Regions from separate parts of the Geobacillus sp. Y412MC52 genome, predicted to be linked through region 2. Evidence: a T-box and tRNA genes for the amino acid it is inferred to sense, from the RefSeq annotation. Region 2 holds a T-box; the other holds one or more tRNA genes.
The links. A T-box is a leader RNA that pairs with one kind of tRNA and senses whether it is charged. The one in region 2 lies ahead of ileS (isoleucine--tRNA ligase), so its partner is inferred to be a tRNA-Ile.
Positions count from the first base shown of each region.

Region 1: it has a tRNA-Ile gene. The T-box ahead of ileS (isoleucine--tRNA ligase) is inferred to sense a tRNA for this amino acid. The anticodon was not compared.

Region 1 is NC_014915.1:533,831-541,398, forward strand. It holds tRNA gene GYMC52_RS02695 (tRNA-Phe) at 20-95, shown strand; tRNA gene GYMC52_RS02700 (tRNA-Thr) at 240-312, shown strand; tRNA gene GYMC52_RS02705 (tRNA-Lys) at 621-693, shown strand; tRNA gene GYMC52_RS02710 (tRNA-Gly) at 701-775, shown strand; tRNA gene GYMC52_RS02715 (tRNA-Leu) at 781-866, shown strand; tRNA gene GYMC52_RS02720 (tRNA-Arg) at 872-945, shown strand; tRNA gene GYMC52_RS02725 (tRNA-Pro) at 952-1,025, shown strand; tRNA gene GYMC52_RS02730 (tRNA-Ala) at 1,034-1,106, shown strand; tRNA gene GYMC52_RS02735 (tRNA-Met) at 1,124-1,200, shown strand; tRNA gene GYMC52_RS02740 (tRNA-Ile) at 1,206-1,282, shown strand; tRNA gene GYMC52_RS02745 (tRNA-Ser) at 1,302-1,392, shown strand; tRNA gene GYMC52_RS02750 (tRNA-Thr) at 1,748-1,823, shown strand; tRNA gene GYMC52_RS02755 (tRNA-His) at 1,831-1,903, shown strand; tRNA gene GYMC52_RS02760 (tRNA-Gly) at 2,074-2,144, shown strand; tRNA gene GYMC52_RS02765 (tRNA-Ile) at 2,151-2,224, shown strand; tRNA gene GYMC52_RS02770 (tRNA-Asn) at 2,434-2,508, shown strand; tRNA gene GYMC52_RS02775 (tRNA-Ser) at 2,515-2,607, shown strand; tRNA gene GYMC52_RS02780 (tRNA-Glu) at 2,612-2,683, shown strand; gene GYMC52_RS02785 (B3/B4 domain-containing protein) at 2,990-3,655, opposite strand; gene queG (tRNA epoxyqueuosine(34) reductase QueG) at 3,708-4,850, shown strand; gene GYMC52_RS02795 (amidase domain-containing protein) at 4,912-5,775, shown strand; gene trmL (tRNA (uridine(34)/cytosine(34)/5-carboxymethylaminomethyluridine(34)-2'-O)-methyltransferase TrmL) at 5,796-6,269, shown strand; gene GYMC52_RS02805 (PrkA family serine protein kinase) at 6,594-7,568, shown strand, end outside.
Region 2 is NC_014915.1:1,063,276-1,070,843, reverse strand. It holds gene GYMC52_RS05425 (RluA family pseudouridine synthase) at 1-539, opposite strand, end outside; gene lspA (signal peptidase II) at 540-1,031, opposite strand; gene ileS (isoleucine--tRNA ligase) at 1,116-3,890, opposite strand; T-box leader at 3,944-4,164, opposite strand; gene GYMC52_RS05410 (DivIVA domain-containing protein) at 4,262-4,774, opposite strand; gene GYMC52_RS05405 (RNA-binding protein) at 4,853-5,626, opposite strand; gene GYMC52_RS05400 (YggT family protein) at 5,749-6,021, opposite strand; gene GYMC52_RS05395 (cell division protein SepF) at 6,025-6,453, opposite strand; gene GYMC52_RS05390 (YggS family pyridoxal phosphate-dependent enzyme) at 6,467-7,141, opposite strand; gene pgeF (peptidoglycan editing factor PgeF) at 7,138-7,568, opposite strand, start outside.

The DNA of each region.
Region 1 (7,568 bases), 530 kb from region 2:
GCAGCGTAGAACTTAATATGGCTCGGTAGCTCAGTCGGTAGAGCAAAGGACTGAAAATCCTTGTGTCGGCGGTTCGATTCCGTCCCGAGCCACCATTTTTATCATAGTTCCGAAAGAAGGTTCCCGCTTCATGCAAAGCTAAGTGGGAGTAGTTCACAGACATGTCTTCCTTGAATGAGCTTGAAGAGGAAGAGGCACAACCAGGCAGACAACATGAGTCACTAACTAATTTTAAATGTGCCGGCTTAGCTCAATTGGTAGAGCAACTGACTTGTAATCAGTAGGTTGCGGGTTCAAGTCCTGCAGCCGGCATTCTTATTCCTTAATAACCCCTTAAGCCATTAAGGCGGCAACCGCGAGCCATTAGCTCAGTAACGAGCGTTACATCTTCGAGTTCGCTTCGAGTTGTCCCGACGCATCTGACATCTTCGAATATGCTAGTAGAGGAAGGGACATCGTTGTCTCGGAGTGTTATTGAACCCATGAGCCATTAGCTCAGTAGGTAGAGCAACGAGCTTTACATCATCGAGTTGGCTTCGAGTTGTCCCGACGCATCTGACATCTTCGAATATGCTAGTAGAGGAAGGGACATCGTTGTCTCGGAGTGTTATTGAACCCATGAGCCATTAGCTCAGTAGGTAGAGCATCTGACTTTTAATCAGAGGGTCGGAGGTTCGAGTCCTCCATGGCTCATCGTCTTGCGGAAGTAGTTCAGCGGTAGAACACCACCTTGCCAAGGTGGGGGTCGCGGGTTCGAGCCCCGTCTTCCGCTCCACTTCCGCCGGGGTGGCGGAATTGGCAGACGCACAGGACTTAAAATCCTGGGGTAGGTAACTACCGTGCCGGTTCGAGTCCGGCCCTCGGCACTTGTGCGCTCGTAGCTCAATTGGATAGAGCATCTGACTACGGATCAGAAGGTTAGGGGTTCGAATCCTCTCGAGCGCGTTTTGTCGGGAAGTAGCTCAGCTTGGTAGAGCACACGGTTCGGGTCCGTGAGGTCGCAGGTTCAAATCCTGTCTTCCCGATTTATCATGGGGCCTTAGCTCAGCTGGGAGAGCGCCTGCTTTGCAAGCAGGAGGTCATCGGTTCGATCCCGATAGGCTCCACCTTTTGACTTAAATTTGGCGGTGTAGCTCAGCTGGCTAGAGCGTACGGTTCATACCCGTGAGGTCGGGGGTTCGATCCCCTCCACCGCCACCATTATCGGACCTTTAGCTCAGCTGGTTAGAGCAGACGGCTCATAACCGTCCGGTCGTAGGTTCGAGTCCTACAAGGTCCACCATTATTATTGTTGCTTTTTTGGAGGAGTACCCAAGTGGTTGAAGGGGTCGGTCTTGAAAACCGAGAGGCGTCGCAAGGCGCGCGGGGGTTCGAATCCCTCCTCCTCCGCCATGCACTTTAAAATCATGCCGGCTTAGCTCAATTGGTAGAGACGAGCATTCGCATCGTCGAATCTGCTGCGAGTTGTCCCGACGCATCCCACTTCTTTGAATAAGCTTGCAGAGGAAGGGACACCGAGCATTTGACTTCCTCGAATTAGCTGGGAGAGGAAGAGGCACAGTTCAGCATAATAGGAGTCACTGTTTCATTACTAAATATGTCGGCTTAGCTCAATTGGTAGAGACGAGCATCGGCATCATCGAATTGGCTGCGAGTTGCCTCGACGCACTCCGCTTCCTCGAATCAACTTGCAGAGGAAGAGGCACAACCAGGCAGACAACATGAGTCACTAGCTAATTTTAAATGTGCCGGCTTAGCTCAATTGGTAGAGCAACTGACTTGTAATCAGTAGGTTGCGGGTTCAAGTCCTGCAGCCGGCACCAGATCGAGGCGACTATGGCGAAGTGGTTAACGCACCAGATTGTGGCTCTGGCATGCGTGGGTTCGATTCCCACTAGTCGCCCTTTTCATTATATTCTATATTTGCGTGTGTAGTTTAGTGGTAAAACCTCAGCCACGAGCATCTGCATCATCGAATCCGCTTCGAGTTGCCCCGACGCATCCAGCTTCTTTGAATCGGCTGGCAGAGGAAGGGGCATGAAAGATTGTGATGGGTGTTTCATCAAAAATTATGCGGGTGTAGTTTAGTGGTAAAACCTCAGCCTTCCAAGCTGATGTCGTGGGTTCGATTCCCATCACCCGCTTTTGACGGGCCTATAGCTCAGCTGGTCAGAGCGCACGCCTGATAAGCGTGAGGTCGGTGGTTCAAGTCCACTTAGGCCCATTATTTTCCATTGAATGTTTTTTGGCTATTCGCTATAATAATGGGCGAACAATGCCCCATCGTTCCAAAGCAAAAGCGGAGCGACGAGCTTCACATCTTCGAATTCGCTGCGAGTTGCCTCGACGCATCTCGCTTCCTTGAATTAGCTGGCAGAGGAAGAGGCAACGAGCACATTTGGAAGATGTGCATAACATATAGTTATTCATCATTCCGCAATAGCTCAGCGGTAGAGCAACCGGCTGTTAACCGGTAGGTCGTAGGTTCGAATCCTACTTGCGGAGCCATGTTACGGAGAAGTACCCAAGTGGCTGAAGGGGACGGTTTGCTAAACCGTTAGGTCGCAGTTTTGCGGCGCGCGGGTTCAAATCCCGCCTTCTCCGCCATAATGGCCCGTTGGTCAAGTGGTTAAGACACCGCCCTTTCACGGCGGTAACACGGGTTCGAATCCCGTACGGGTCACTGGTTGCTGGCACCAGAGATTCTGGTGCCCTTTTGTACAATTTCTTTTGTCGATTTTTGCGTTTTTTTCTTGCGATGCGTGTGGAAGTCTGTTATAATGTCTCTCGTTAGCTTTAAAATTATGTCTATGATGGTTGGGGACAACGCAGTGTTTCGTTTCGTTAAAGAACGAGGCATTGCGTTTTTTTATTTATCACCCTAAACCGAGAAGACCCCCACTTCCACGCGTGAGCGTAGGTGGGAGAGCGTTCAAGTAGGGAGGGAGTCCCCCGTTTCCAACGGCAGGAAAGTGGGGGGGGGGGAAGATCAAACGAACAATTGGGCGTCGGCTTCGCCGCCATGAATTTGCACAAACATCGTTTGGATGGCTTGAAGCTGGCGCTTGGCGGTTTCTTCTGGCGTTGATGGGAGAAAGTAAACGATTTGCAAAGCGTTTTTCGTTTCTCTCGTCACGGCGGTCCGCTCCGAATCGACGATCGGACTGCCAAACGGCCCTCGTTCATCTTTGCTGACGAGTTTGTTGGCAAAGTTGACTGTGCGGCCGTTTAACGCGATGTATTCATCTTGTTCCGTGCCGATCGTGAGCGTCACTGTCCCGTTGATGCGGTCTAGATCATAGATGCCGAGTGGAATTTTATAATAGAGTGAAAAAAAGTTGTTTATGTCTGCCGCTGAATGGATAGGCGGAATGAAGCTTTTTTTCTGGATGCGTCGGTACAGGCTTTCACTTGACGGTCGATAGCGGCTTGGGTCCGTTCCGATTTGTTTGAAAGTACGGCGCCATTCGACCATCTCAGGAATGTCGGCAATCGACTTTTCCTGCAGCTCGATGTAAAGAGATTCTTGAAACAGCTCAAGCCGCCCCCTTAACATTTGCGGTGAATCGCTGACCTCGATATGATGATAGCGGATGACGCCGAATTTACCAGAAGGAAGGCGTTGCTTTAGTTGTTCTGATATCACGAATTTCATCTTGATCACCTCGGATTTCATTTTACCATATATGACGAAAGGAGGGAAAACGATGGATGTTATGGCATTAAAGAGGGAAGTCATTGAGTATAGTCGGTCAATCGGCATTGATAAAATCGGATTTGCGAGCGCTGATCCGTTTGTTGAATTAAAGGAACGGCTGCGCCGCCAGCAGGAGCTCGGCTATCAGTCCGGTTTTGAGGAACCAGATATTGAGAAACGGACGAATCCTTCATTGCTTCTTCCGGAAGCAAAATCGATCATTGCCATTGCTCTTGCCTATCCGTCCAAAATGAAAAATGCGCCGCGGGGGACAAAGACGGAACGGCGCGGCGTTTTTTGCCGCGCTTCATGGGGAAAGGACTACCACGATGTGTTGCGGGAACGTTTGCAGCAGCTCGAGGAGTTTTTGCTGGCCAAAGTGCCCCATGCCCGCGTTCGCTCGATGGTGGATACCGGAGAGCTCGCCGATCGGGCGGTGGCGGAACGGGCAGGGATCGGTTGGAGCGGCAAGAACTGCTCTATTATTACACCGGAGTTTGGATCGTATGTGTATTTGGGAGAAATGATTACGAATATTCCATTTCCCCCTGATGAACCGGTTGAAAACCGATGCGGCACGTGCACGAAATGCATTGATGCCTGCCCGACCGGGGCGCTTGTACAAGGGGGACAACTGAACGCACACCGGTGCCTTTCCTTTTTAACGCAAACGAAAGGCTTTTTGGCCGACGAGTTTCGGGAGAAAATCGGGAACCGGCTGTACGGCTGCGATACATGCCAGCAAGTCTGCCCGGAAAATAAGGGGAAAGACTTTCATTTGCATCCAGAATTCGAGCCGGATCCGGAAGCGGTAAAGCCGAAACTCATCCCGCTGCTTCAGATGAGCAACCGTGAATTTAAAGAAACATTTGGGGCCATGGCGGGTTCATGGCGTGGGAAAAAGCCGATTCAGCGCAATGCCATTCTGGCGCTCGCCCATTACAAAGACCAAACCGCGGTGCCGCACTTACTGCGTTTGTTGAAAGAGGATAGCCGTCCAGTCATCCGCGGGACGGCGGCGTGGGCGCTCGGGAAAATCGGGGATCCAAGCGCTAAGCCTTATTTGGAGGCCGCGCGGCAAACGGAGGCGGATGCCGATGTGATCGCTGAGATTGAAAAAGGACTGAAACTGTTGGCTGAGGCAAAGGAATAGGGAAAAAAACGCAGCTTCCCCACATAAGGTAGTAACAAAAACGAAAGTGGTGGAAAGCAGCATGAAAAAACAGTTGCGCGCGTGGTTGGATGAGCGAGCCCGCTCGTTTGTGTCGGAAAGCAATATCCGAAGCGAAGAGGCGGCAAGAAAGCAACGGCTTTGCCAAAAGCGCGGTGCGGAGATCGTCCGTTGCACGATCCGGGGACAAATTGTCGGCAGGCAGACCATCGAGCGGGAAGCGAAAGTTATGTATATTGCCCACCATCAATTTTTAATTAAGCAAAGGGGTTCACTATATATAGAAGAACAGGTTGAGGAGCGATGCGCCTGTTTTGTTCGCGGTGAGCTTGTAGCTGATGAACCGATCAACCGGTTGGGGGGGGATATGGAGGCGCCGCGCGTCGAACGAGAGCAATGGACGGGGGAGCGTCTTTCTTACCAGTATGACCGCGCCCGGGCGGTGCGGTATGCGGAAACGTGGTGGAATCGGCATAACCCGGTGTTTCCGTCGTTTCCGGTGGATTGCACGAATTTTGTCTCTCAATGCTTGTATGCAGGCGGGGCGCCGATGACGGGCTATCCGAACCGGGCGAGGGGATGGTGGTGTCAAAACGGAAGTTGGAGTTACAGCTGGGCTGTGGCTCATGCTTTTCGTTGGTATTTGAGCGGGTCGCGCATCGGCTTGCAGGCGGTGGAAGTGGCGGAGCCGGAGCAATTGATGGCAGGCGATGTCATCTGTTATGATTTTCAAGGGGACGGACGCTTCGACCACTCAACGATTGTGGTGGCGAAAGATCAGAACGGGATGCCGCTTGTGAACGCCCATACGACAAACAGCCGAATGCGCTATTGGTCGTATGAAGATTCAAGCGCCTATACGCCGAACATTCGCTATAAGTTTTTTCACATCATCGATCGCAAATAAACGTTGTTGAGGTGAAGGAAATGCCGCTTCATGTAGTGCTATACCAGCCAGAAATTCCAGCAAATACTGGAAACATCGCTCGTACGTGCGCAGCAACCGATACGTCGCTCCATTTGATCCGCCCGCTCGGTTTTTCTACGGATGATAAAATGTTAAAGCGCGCCGGGCTTGATTATTGGCCGTATGTCAATATTTCGTATTATGACTCGCTTGACGAACTATTCGCCCGCTTTCCGGAAGGGGAGTTTTATTTCATTACGAAATTCGGGCGCCGGTATTATGATTCGTTTGATTTCAGCGATACAGAAAAACATATTTTCTTTGTGTTCGGCCGTGAAACGACCGGATTGCCGAAGGAGCTGCTTGAGGCCAATATGGATCGTTGCCTTCGCATCCCGATGAATGACAAAGTGCGCTCGTTAAACTTGTCGAACACGGCGGCCATTTTAGTGTACGAAGCGTTGCGCCAACAACGGTTTTATGGGTTGTCATAAACAAAAAAACGACCTTCGCTCTGGAGGTCGTTTTTTTGGTCTTATTGTCTGACGCCTGGTTTGTCTTCATAGCCAGCGGTGAAAATGGCCGTCAAAAAGGCAATGATAACCCCTAGCACAAGCAAAGTGCGCATCGTTTGTTCCTCCTTCATAATGAAAGTGGCAGGCGTTTCCCCCTTTATTATAGCGAATATGGCCAAGCATGTGAATGACCGCAGCTGGTTGTTAGGAGACAAAATTTTTTTTGCGGCGAATGATACGGGACATCCTCGCATAAATTGTAATAATCTTGCTGTTAGACATCCAAGGGTGAGGAGGTCCTTTATGGATATTTTGCAAAAAATCGCCCGGTATCGGGAAGAAGAAGAAAAGTTGAAATGGGAAGGAACGTTTGCCGAGTATTTAAAGATTTTAAAAGAAAAGCCGTGGGTGGCCCAGTCGGCTCATTCGCGTGTTTATAATATGATCAAAGATGCTGGGGTCGAAGAGGTGAATGGGCGGAAACGATATAAGTTTTTCAGCCAGCACCTGTTCGGGCTTGAGGAGGCGCTTGAGCGGCTCGTTGAGGAATATTTCCACCCGGCGGCGAAGCGGCTTGATGTGCGGAAACGGATTTTGCTGCTGATGGGGCCGGTCGGCGGCGGGAAGTCGACGCTTGTGACTTTGCTAAAGCGTGGGCTTGAAGAGTATTCAAAAACAGAGCGCGGCGCGGTGTATGCCATTAAAGGTTGCCCGATGCATGAAGATCCGCTTCACCTCATTCCTCACCATTTGCGCGACGATTTTTACCGTGAGTACGGCATTCGCATTGAAGGTGAGCTGTCGCCGCTCAATATGATGCGGCTTGAGAAAGAGTACGGCGGACGCATTGAAGACGTGCTGGTGGAGCGTATTTTCTTCTCGGAAAACCGCCGCGTCGGCATCGGGACGTTCAGTCCGTCTGACCCAAAATCGCAAGACATCGCCGATTTAACGGGAAGCATCGATTTTTCAACGATCGCGGAATACGGCTCCGAGTCCGACCCGCGCGCGTACCGGTTTGACGGCGAGCTGAACAAAGCCAACCGCGGGATTATGGAATTTCAAGAGATGTTAAAGTGCGATGAAAAATTTCTTTGGCATTTGCTGTCGCTGACGCAAGAAGGCAATTTCAAGGCTGGGCGGTTTGCTTTAATCAGCGCCGATGAATTGATCATCGCGCATACGAACGAAACGGAATATCGGTCGTTCATTGCCAACAAAAAGAACGAGGCGCTCCATTCGCGCATCATCGTCATGCCGATTCCGTACAACTTGCGC
Region 2 (7,568 bases):
TGCGGAATGACGCCGTGGACGATCGCCTTGTAGCGGCGCGTCACCGTTTTGTTCACAAGCTGCTCGACGAGCGAGCGGTGGGCGGCGTCGTTTTTCGCCACCATCAATAGTCCTGATGTGTCTTTGTCAATCCGATGGACGATGCCGGGGCGAAGCACGCCGTTGATCCCAGACAGGTCGCGGCAATGGGCGAGAAGCGCGTTGACAAGCGTGCCGCGCATATGCCCGGGCGCCGGATGGACGACCATGCCGCGCGGCTTGTTGACGACAAGGACATCCTCATCCTCATAATAAATGTCCAGCGGAATCGGCTCCGGCTCGACATGAAGCGGCTCCGGCTCCGGCGGTGAGACGGCGACCGAGTCGCCCGCCTCGCATTTGTAGTTCGCCTTCACCGTTTGGCCGTTCACGGTCACAAGCCCGTTTTTGATCCATTGCTGCACTTGTGAACGCGACCATTCCTCATTTAACGCCGCGATCACTTTATCAATTCGTTCGCCGTCATATTCGTCTTCAATGTGAAATGTGATCGTGTCCATCTACTCATTCCCTTTCTCTGGTGTCGCGAAAAAAAACATATGGACAAACAGCAAGATGACGCCGACCGTCAGCGCCGAGTCAGCCACGTTGAACACCGGAAAACTGTACGTGCCGATGTACGCGTGGATGAAATCGACCACTTCCTTGCGAAAGACGCGGTCGAGAAAATTGCCAATCGCCCCGCCGAGCATCAGCCCAAGCCCTACGCCCGCCAGGCGTTCAGAAGGCTTCAGGCGGCGAATGTAGATCACGATCGCCGCCACGACAATAACCGTAATCAAATAAAAGAGCCAAAACTGCCCTTCGAGCATGCCCCACGCCGCGCCGCGATTGCGGTGTGACGTAATATAGAGCACATTGTCAATGATCGGGATGCTTTCCCCAAGCCGCATATAGCGGACGACAAGCCATTTCGTCCATTGATCGAGGATGACGACCGCCGCTGCAATCCAATAGTATGCCACCGTGCCAAGTCCCCCTGTCCTTCTCATTCATCCTTTTTGCATTGTAGCATAATTCGCCATGGCAAACAAATGAAGCGGCAAGGCCGCCCCAAGGCAACCTGCCGCTTTTCGTTACGCTGAATAATGTTCATTCACGATATGTGCGCAGCGCGGGCAAAGCGTCGGGTGGGACGGATCTTGTCCGACAGCTGGAGTCACCGTCCAGCACCGCTCGCACGTCTCGCCTTCCGCCGGGCGGACGAGGACGGCCACGTGGTCGAGCCGCTCGGCTTCGGCCGGCGCGGCGTCATACGGCTCATCGGCGATCGAAAAGGCGGAAACGATGAGAAGCTGGCGCAAGTCGGCATCAAGCGACGCCAATAGCTTCCGCGCCTCGTCTTTCGGGTAGACGATGACGCTCGCGGTCAGCGATTTGCCGATCACTTTTTCATTGCGCGCGTTCTCGAGCGCTTTTAACATGTCATCGCGCACGTCCATAAACGCATCCCATTTCGCCAGCAGCGCTTCTTCGCCGTCGATCGCGATCGGCTCCGGCATATCGGTGAGCTGGACGCTTTCGACGTTTTCTCTTCGATTCGGGATATGCTCCCACACTTCATCGGCGGTATGCGGCAAAATCGGCGCGATGAGCTTCGCCAACGCGACGACCGTTTCATACAGCACCGTCTGCACGGCGCGGCGGGCGCGCGAGTCGGCCGCTTCGATGTACAAAATGTCTTTCGCCATATCCAAGTAAAACGCGCTCAGCTCGACGGTGCAGAAATGGTTCATCTCATGGTAAACCGCGGCGAAATCGTAGCTGTCATAGGCCTTTTTCACTTTGGCGATCAGCTTGTTCAACTTCGCCAGCATATAGCGGTCGACTTCGCCAAGCTCCCCAATCGGCACGGCGTTTTGGTTCGGGTCAAAATCGAACAAGTTGCCGAGCATAAACCGGAACGTGTTGCGGATTTTCCGGTACACTTCCGACACTTGTTTTAAAATATGGTCGGAGATGCGCACGTCCGCTTGGTAGTCAACCGAAGCGACCCAAAGCCGCAAAATGTCGGCGCCGAACTGTTCCATCACTTTCGCCGGCACGACGACGTTGCCGAGCGACTTGCTCATTTTCCGCCCTTCGCCGTCCAAGACAAAGCCGTGGCTCAACACGCCTTTATACGGCGCTTTGCCGGTGACGGCAACGGCGGTGGACAGCGATGAGTTGAACCAGCCGCGATATTGGTCGGACCCTTCCAAGTACAAATCAGCCGGACGCATGAGATCGTCGCGTTCGACCAACACGGCTTGGTGCGACGAACCGGAGTCAAACCAGACATCCATAATGTCCGTTTCTTTCGTAAAGATGCCGTTCGGGCTCGACGGATGGGTGAATCCTTCCGGCAGCAAGTCTTTCGCCTCTCGTTCAAACCAGACGTTCGACCCGTATTGGCGGAACAGGTTCGACACATGCTCAATCGTCTCATCGGTGATGATCGGTTCGCCGTTTTCGCCGTAAAAGACCGGAATCGGCACCCCCCAGGCGCGTTGGCGGGAAATGCACCAGTCGCCGCGGTCGCGCACCATGTTGTGGATGCGGATTTCCCCCCACTCCGGAATCCATTTCGTTTCTTTAATCGCCTGAAGCAGCTCGTTGCGGATTTTATCGATCGACGCAAACCATTGCGTTGTCGCTCGGAAAATCGTCGGCTGCTTTGTCCGCCAGTCGTGCGGATACGAGTGGGTGATAAACCCGAGCTTCAACAAAGCGCCGACTTCCTCAAGCTTCTGTGTAATCGCCTTGTTGGCGTCTTCGTAAAACATCCCCTCAAATCCCGGCGCTTCCTCGGTCATGTAGCCGCGCTCATCAACCGGGCAAAGGACCGGAAGCCCGTATTTTTGCCCGACGAGAAAGTCGTCTTCCCCGTGGCCCGGCGCCGTATGGACGCAACCGGTGCCGGCGTCGGTCGTGACGTGTTCGCCGCAGACGACAAGCGAGTCGCGCTCATAAAACGGATGTTTCGCCACGACGTATTCAAGCTCTTTTCCTTTGACCGTTTTGACGACCGACCATGCGTCCCAACCGATTTCTTTCGCCACCGATTCCGCCAAGGCGGCAGCGACGACATACCGTTTTCCGCTGACATCGACAACATGGTAATCCAAATCCGGATGAACCGCGATCGCCAAGTTCGCCGGAATCGTCCACGGCGTCGTCGTCCAAATGACGATTCGCTCATCGCCCTCAAGCACGCCTTTGCCGTCTTTCACCGGGAAGGCGACATAAATCGACGGCGAACGCTTGTCTTTATATTCGATTTCCGCTTCGGCGAGCGCCGATTCGCTTGACGGGGACCAATAGACCGGCTTCAACCCTTTGTAGATGAGCCCTTTTTTCGCCATTTCGCCAAATACTTTAATTTGCTGGGCTTCGTACTCCGGTTTGAGCGTAATGTACGGGTTGTCCCAGTCGCCGCGCACGCCGAGCCGCTTGAACTGCCGGCGCTGGTTGTCGATTTGTTCATACGCATATTGCTCGCACCGCTTGCGGAACTCGGCGACGCTCATCGATTTGCGGTCGACGCCTTGCTTCGCGAGCGCCGTTTCGATCGGCAGTCCGTGCGTATCCCAGCCCGGCACGTACGGCGCGCAATAGCCGTTCATCGATTTGTAGCGGACGATGATATCTTTTAAAATTTTGTTCAGCGCATGGCCCATATGAATGTCGCCGTTGGCATACGGCGGGCCGTCATGCAGGACAAACAGCGGACGTCCTTTCGTCCGCTCCTGCACTTTCCGGTAAATGTCCATTTCCTCCCATTTTTTTTGCATTTCCGGCTCCCGCTTCGGCAAGTTGCCGCGCATCGGGAACTCGGTTTGCGGCATAAGCAGCGTCTCTTTGTAATCCATCCTTGCTCCTCCTTCGAACGATAGATTCCAAATAAAAAAACCGTTCTCCCCCGGCAAGGGACGAGAACGGTCTCGCGGTACCACCCTTCTTGGCCATGCAAACGACGCACAGCCCACTTTTCATTCGTAACGGGAATGACGCGCCATGGCCTACTTGATGTTCGGCATGGAACTCCAGGGTGATGTTCACTCTTGCGCCGATGCCAGGCTTCCACCATCCCCGGCTCGCTGCGACCGGTCGTACAAGAGCTACTGTCCCTTTCATCGTCGATGGCTATTTCGCTATTCATCCTGAAAAAAGCCAACCGCCTCCCACGGCGGCTGATGCGGCGATTTTTGCCAATTATTATAACCGAAACGTCTTCGGTTCGTCAAGGCTGTGACAGCGGTTCTCTCGCCCCTTCTTCCAAATCCGGCGCCTCATACTCCATCAACTCGTCCCAATCGCGGCTGTTGATCATATCAAGCTGCGCCTCGACAAGCATGCGGAAACGGGCGCGGAACACTTTCGACTGCCGCTTCAGCTCCTCGATCTCGAGGGCGATTTTCCGCGATTTCGCCAATGCATCGCTGATGATGCGCTCGGCGTTTTTTTCCGCCTCTTTAATGATCAGCTTCGCCTCTTTTTGCGCATTCCGCTTCACTTCTTCCGCTGCTTCTTGAGCGACAAGAATCGACTTGTTGAGCGTCTCCTCAATGTTCGCAAAGTAGTTCAGCTTTTCCGTCAGTTCGGCCACTTTCTCTTCCAGCTGCTTTTTTTCACGGATGAGCATTTCATAGTCTTTAATGACTTGATCGAGGAACTCGTTCACTTCGTCTTCATCGTACCCGCGAAACCCGCGGCTGAATTCCTTGTTGTGAATATCCAATGGCGTCAACGGCACAACGGCCACCTCCGTCTCCATCATTCCTTTTCTTCACTTTCATTCGACACGGTTTGCCGATTTCCTGCCGTCATTTGCTTATTTTTGTCGGCCGATCTGAACGAGCCAGCGCTCTTTTTTCGTCGGCCCTTCCACCGAAAACAGCTTGCAGCGGCCAAAACCGCGCGCCGACAGGACATCGCCCGGTCCGCAGAGGAAATCCGGCTTGTCCACCACCTTCCAGTTGACTTTGACAAGCCCGCTTTCAACAAGCGCACGCGCTTTCTCCCTCGCAAGGCGAAACGCCTGAGCGAGCACAGCATCGAGCCTTAGAGAAGACACCGTGACCGTTCCTTCCTCCCACGTTTCGGCAAGCGGCATGGCAGCCGACAACGGCAGCGGCTCAAGCGCAACCGGAGCTTTGCCGATCGTTTCGACATGCAAGCGGACGTAGTCGGCGACTTCAGCAGCAACAAAAAACTGAATTTCCCCATCCAAAACGAGAATATCGCCAAACTTGCCGCGCCGCAAGCCAAGCGACATCAGCGCCCCCAACACGTCGCGATGTTCAAGGGAAACGAATTTCGCCGGATAGCGGACGGCAAACAGCACAATGCCATAATCCTCTTCCTCAGGGTCGATATACGGCGGAGCGAGAAACGCCCGCTTCCGCTCGACAAACGGGGCGCCTCCGAAAAAAAACACGCGCACGTCTCCATCGCCGCCAGTGATGCTTTGCACGATTTGCTGCTCACGCGGATCGAGAAAATCGGTCAGCTTCGGAGCGTACTGACGGCTCACCATCTCCTTCCACTCGAGCACTTGATCAATGAACGGATGTTCCTCTTTGCGAAAATGCTGATACAGCTCCACTCGACGTCACCTTGCTTTCATGGAAGAAAGGAACCCACAATGGATTCCTCTCTGCGAGTTCCGCCCTTCCGCCTTTTTGCCTGCCGGACGGAGAGCGGCGGCGCCGTGCGCGCAAAACGAAGCTAAAACTGCGACTGAAGAATGTCGAATAGGGCATGAAGCCCTCTCGTCGCGAATTCAAGAACGATAAACGCGACGATTGGGGAGACGTCAATGATGCCAAGCGGCGGAATGACGCGCCGAAACGGCTCCAAATACGGCTCGCAAATGGCGGCAAGCATCTGTCCGAACCGCGTTTCGCGCGCATTGGGAAACCACGACATTAAAATATAAATGATCAGCGCATACGAGTACACTTGAATCACTGTCGTCAAAAACGTGAGTACATAATCCAACGGCTACCACCTCTTCATCGGTCTGTCATCCTCGCCGTCGAGCGAAATCGAGCCGCTGACGTCGACGTTTTCCGGGGTGCATAAAAAAATTTTTGTGCCGACTTGCTGAATGTCGCCGCCAATGGCGTACACCGTGCCGCTTAAAAAGTCGACGATCCGCTTGGCCTGCTCATGCTGAATGCGCTGCAAGTTGACGATGACCGCGCGCCGGCTTTTCAAATGGTCGGCGATCTCCTGCGCCTCCGCATACACCCGCGGCTCAGCAAGCACGACTTTCGCCGATTTTTGCACGCTTTGCAGGCTGACGACGTTCGCCTTGCCTGCCGTCTTCGGCGGCGCCTCCTCTTCCGGCTGCGGCGCTTCATATTCTTCATCATAGTCTTCGTAGTCTTCTTCTAAAAAATAATCGCGAAATTTTTTCATCAACCCCATCCGGTTTCACCTCCTACAATGATCCGACAAGCGCGCTGCCGATGCGCACAAACGTCGCTCCTTCCTCGATGGCGATCGTGTAGTCGTTTGACATGCCCATTGACAGTTCGGTGCATGGCGCATGGGCCATTCCCAACGCCTGAACGCGTTCCTTCAGCATCCGCAATTGGCGAAAGCAAGCGCGCAATATCGCTTCGTCGCCGGTATGCGGCGCCATCGTCATCAATCCGACGACTTCGATGCGCGAAAAGGCGCGAAGCTGTTCAATAAACGGAATCGTTTCTTCGGGGGCGAGCCCGTGTTTGGTCGCTTCGCCCGATACGTTCACTTGAACAAAACATTTTACCGGCCGCACCGCCCGCTTTTCGATTTCTTTCGCGAGCGACAGACGGTCGAGCGAATGAATGTAATCGACTTTATCAATAATGTCTTTGACTTTGCGCGACTGAAGCGTCCCAATGAAATGCCACGTCGCTTGATTTCCGATCCGTGCATGCTTTTCAATCAATTGGTCGGAGCGGTTTTCGCCGAGGTCGGCAATGCCGGCGTCAAGCACCTCGAGCGCCCGCTTTGCATCCACATATTTGGTGACCGCCACGATGCGCACGCCGGCTGGATCGCGGCCGACGCGGGCGCAGGCCGCCTCGATTTCTCGGCGAATGGCCGCCAAGTTGTCGCGCACCGTCATGTCCATTCCTCCCTTCGGCCAATGAACGCCAACATCCTTCCGGTCGTTCCGCGGTCGCGGCGGTGGGAAAAAAACAACGCTTCCTCACAGCTTGTACAGCGTTCCGACACATAAATATGGCTGTTCGGAACGCCAGCCGCGAGCAACTGGAGCCGGTTGGCTTCCTTTAAGTCGAGCGCATATTGCCCTGGGCTTGTTTCCCGCCATGGCAACGGGCTTTCCGGAGGAAGCGTCGGGCGCAGACTGTCCACGACCCGGTCGTCAACCGTATAACAGCACGGACCGATGGCAGGTCCGATGGCAACATAGATGTCGCTCGGCGCGATGTGTTCGCGCGTTTGCCAAAGCCGCACCATGTGACCAGCGATGCCGCCCGCCGTTCCCCGCCACCCGGCATGAGCAAGGCCGACTAACCCAGCAGATGGCG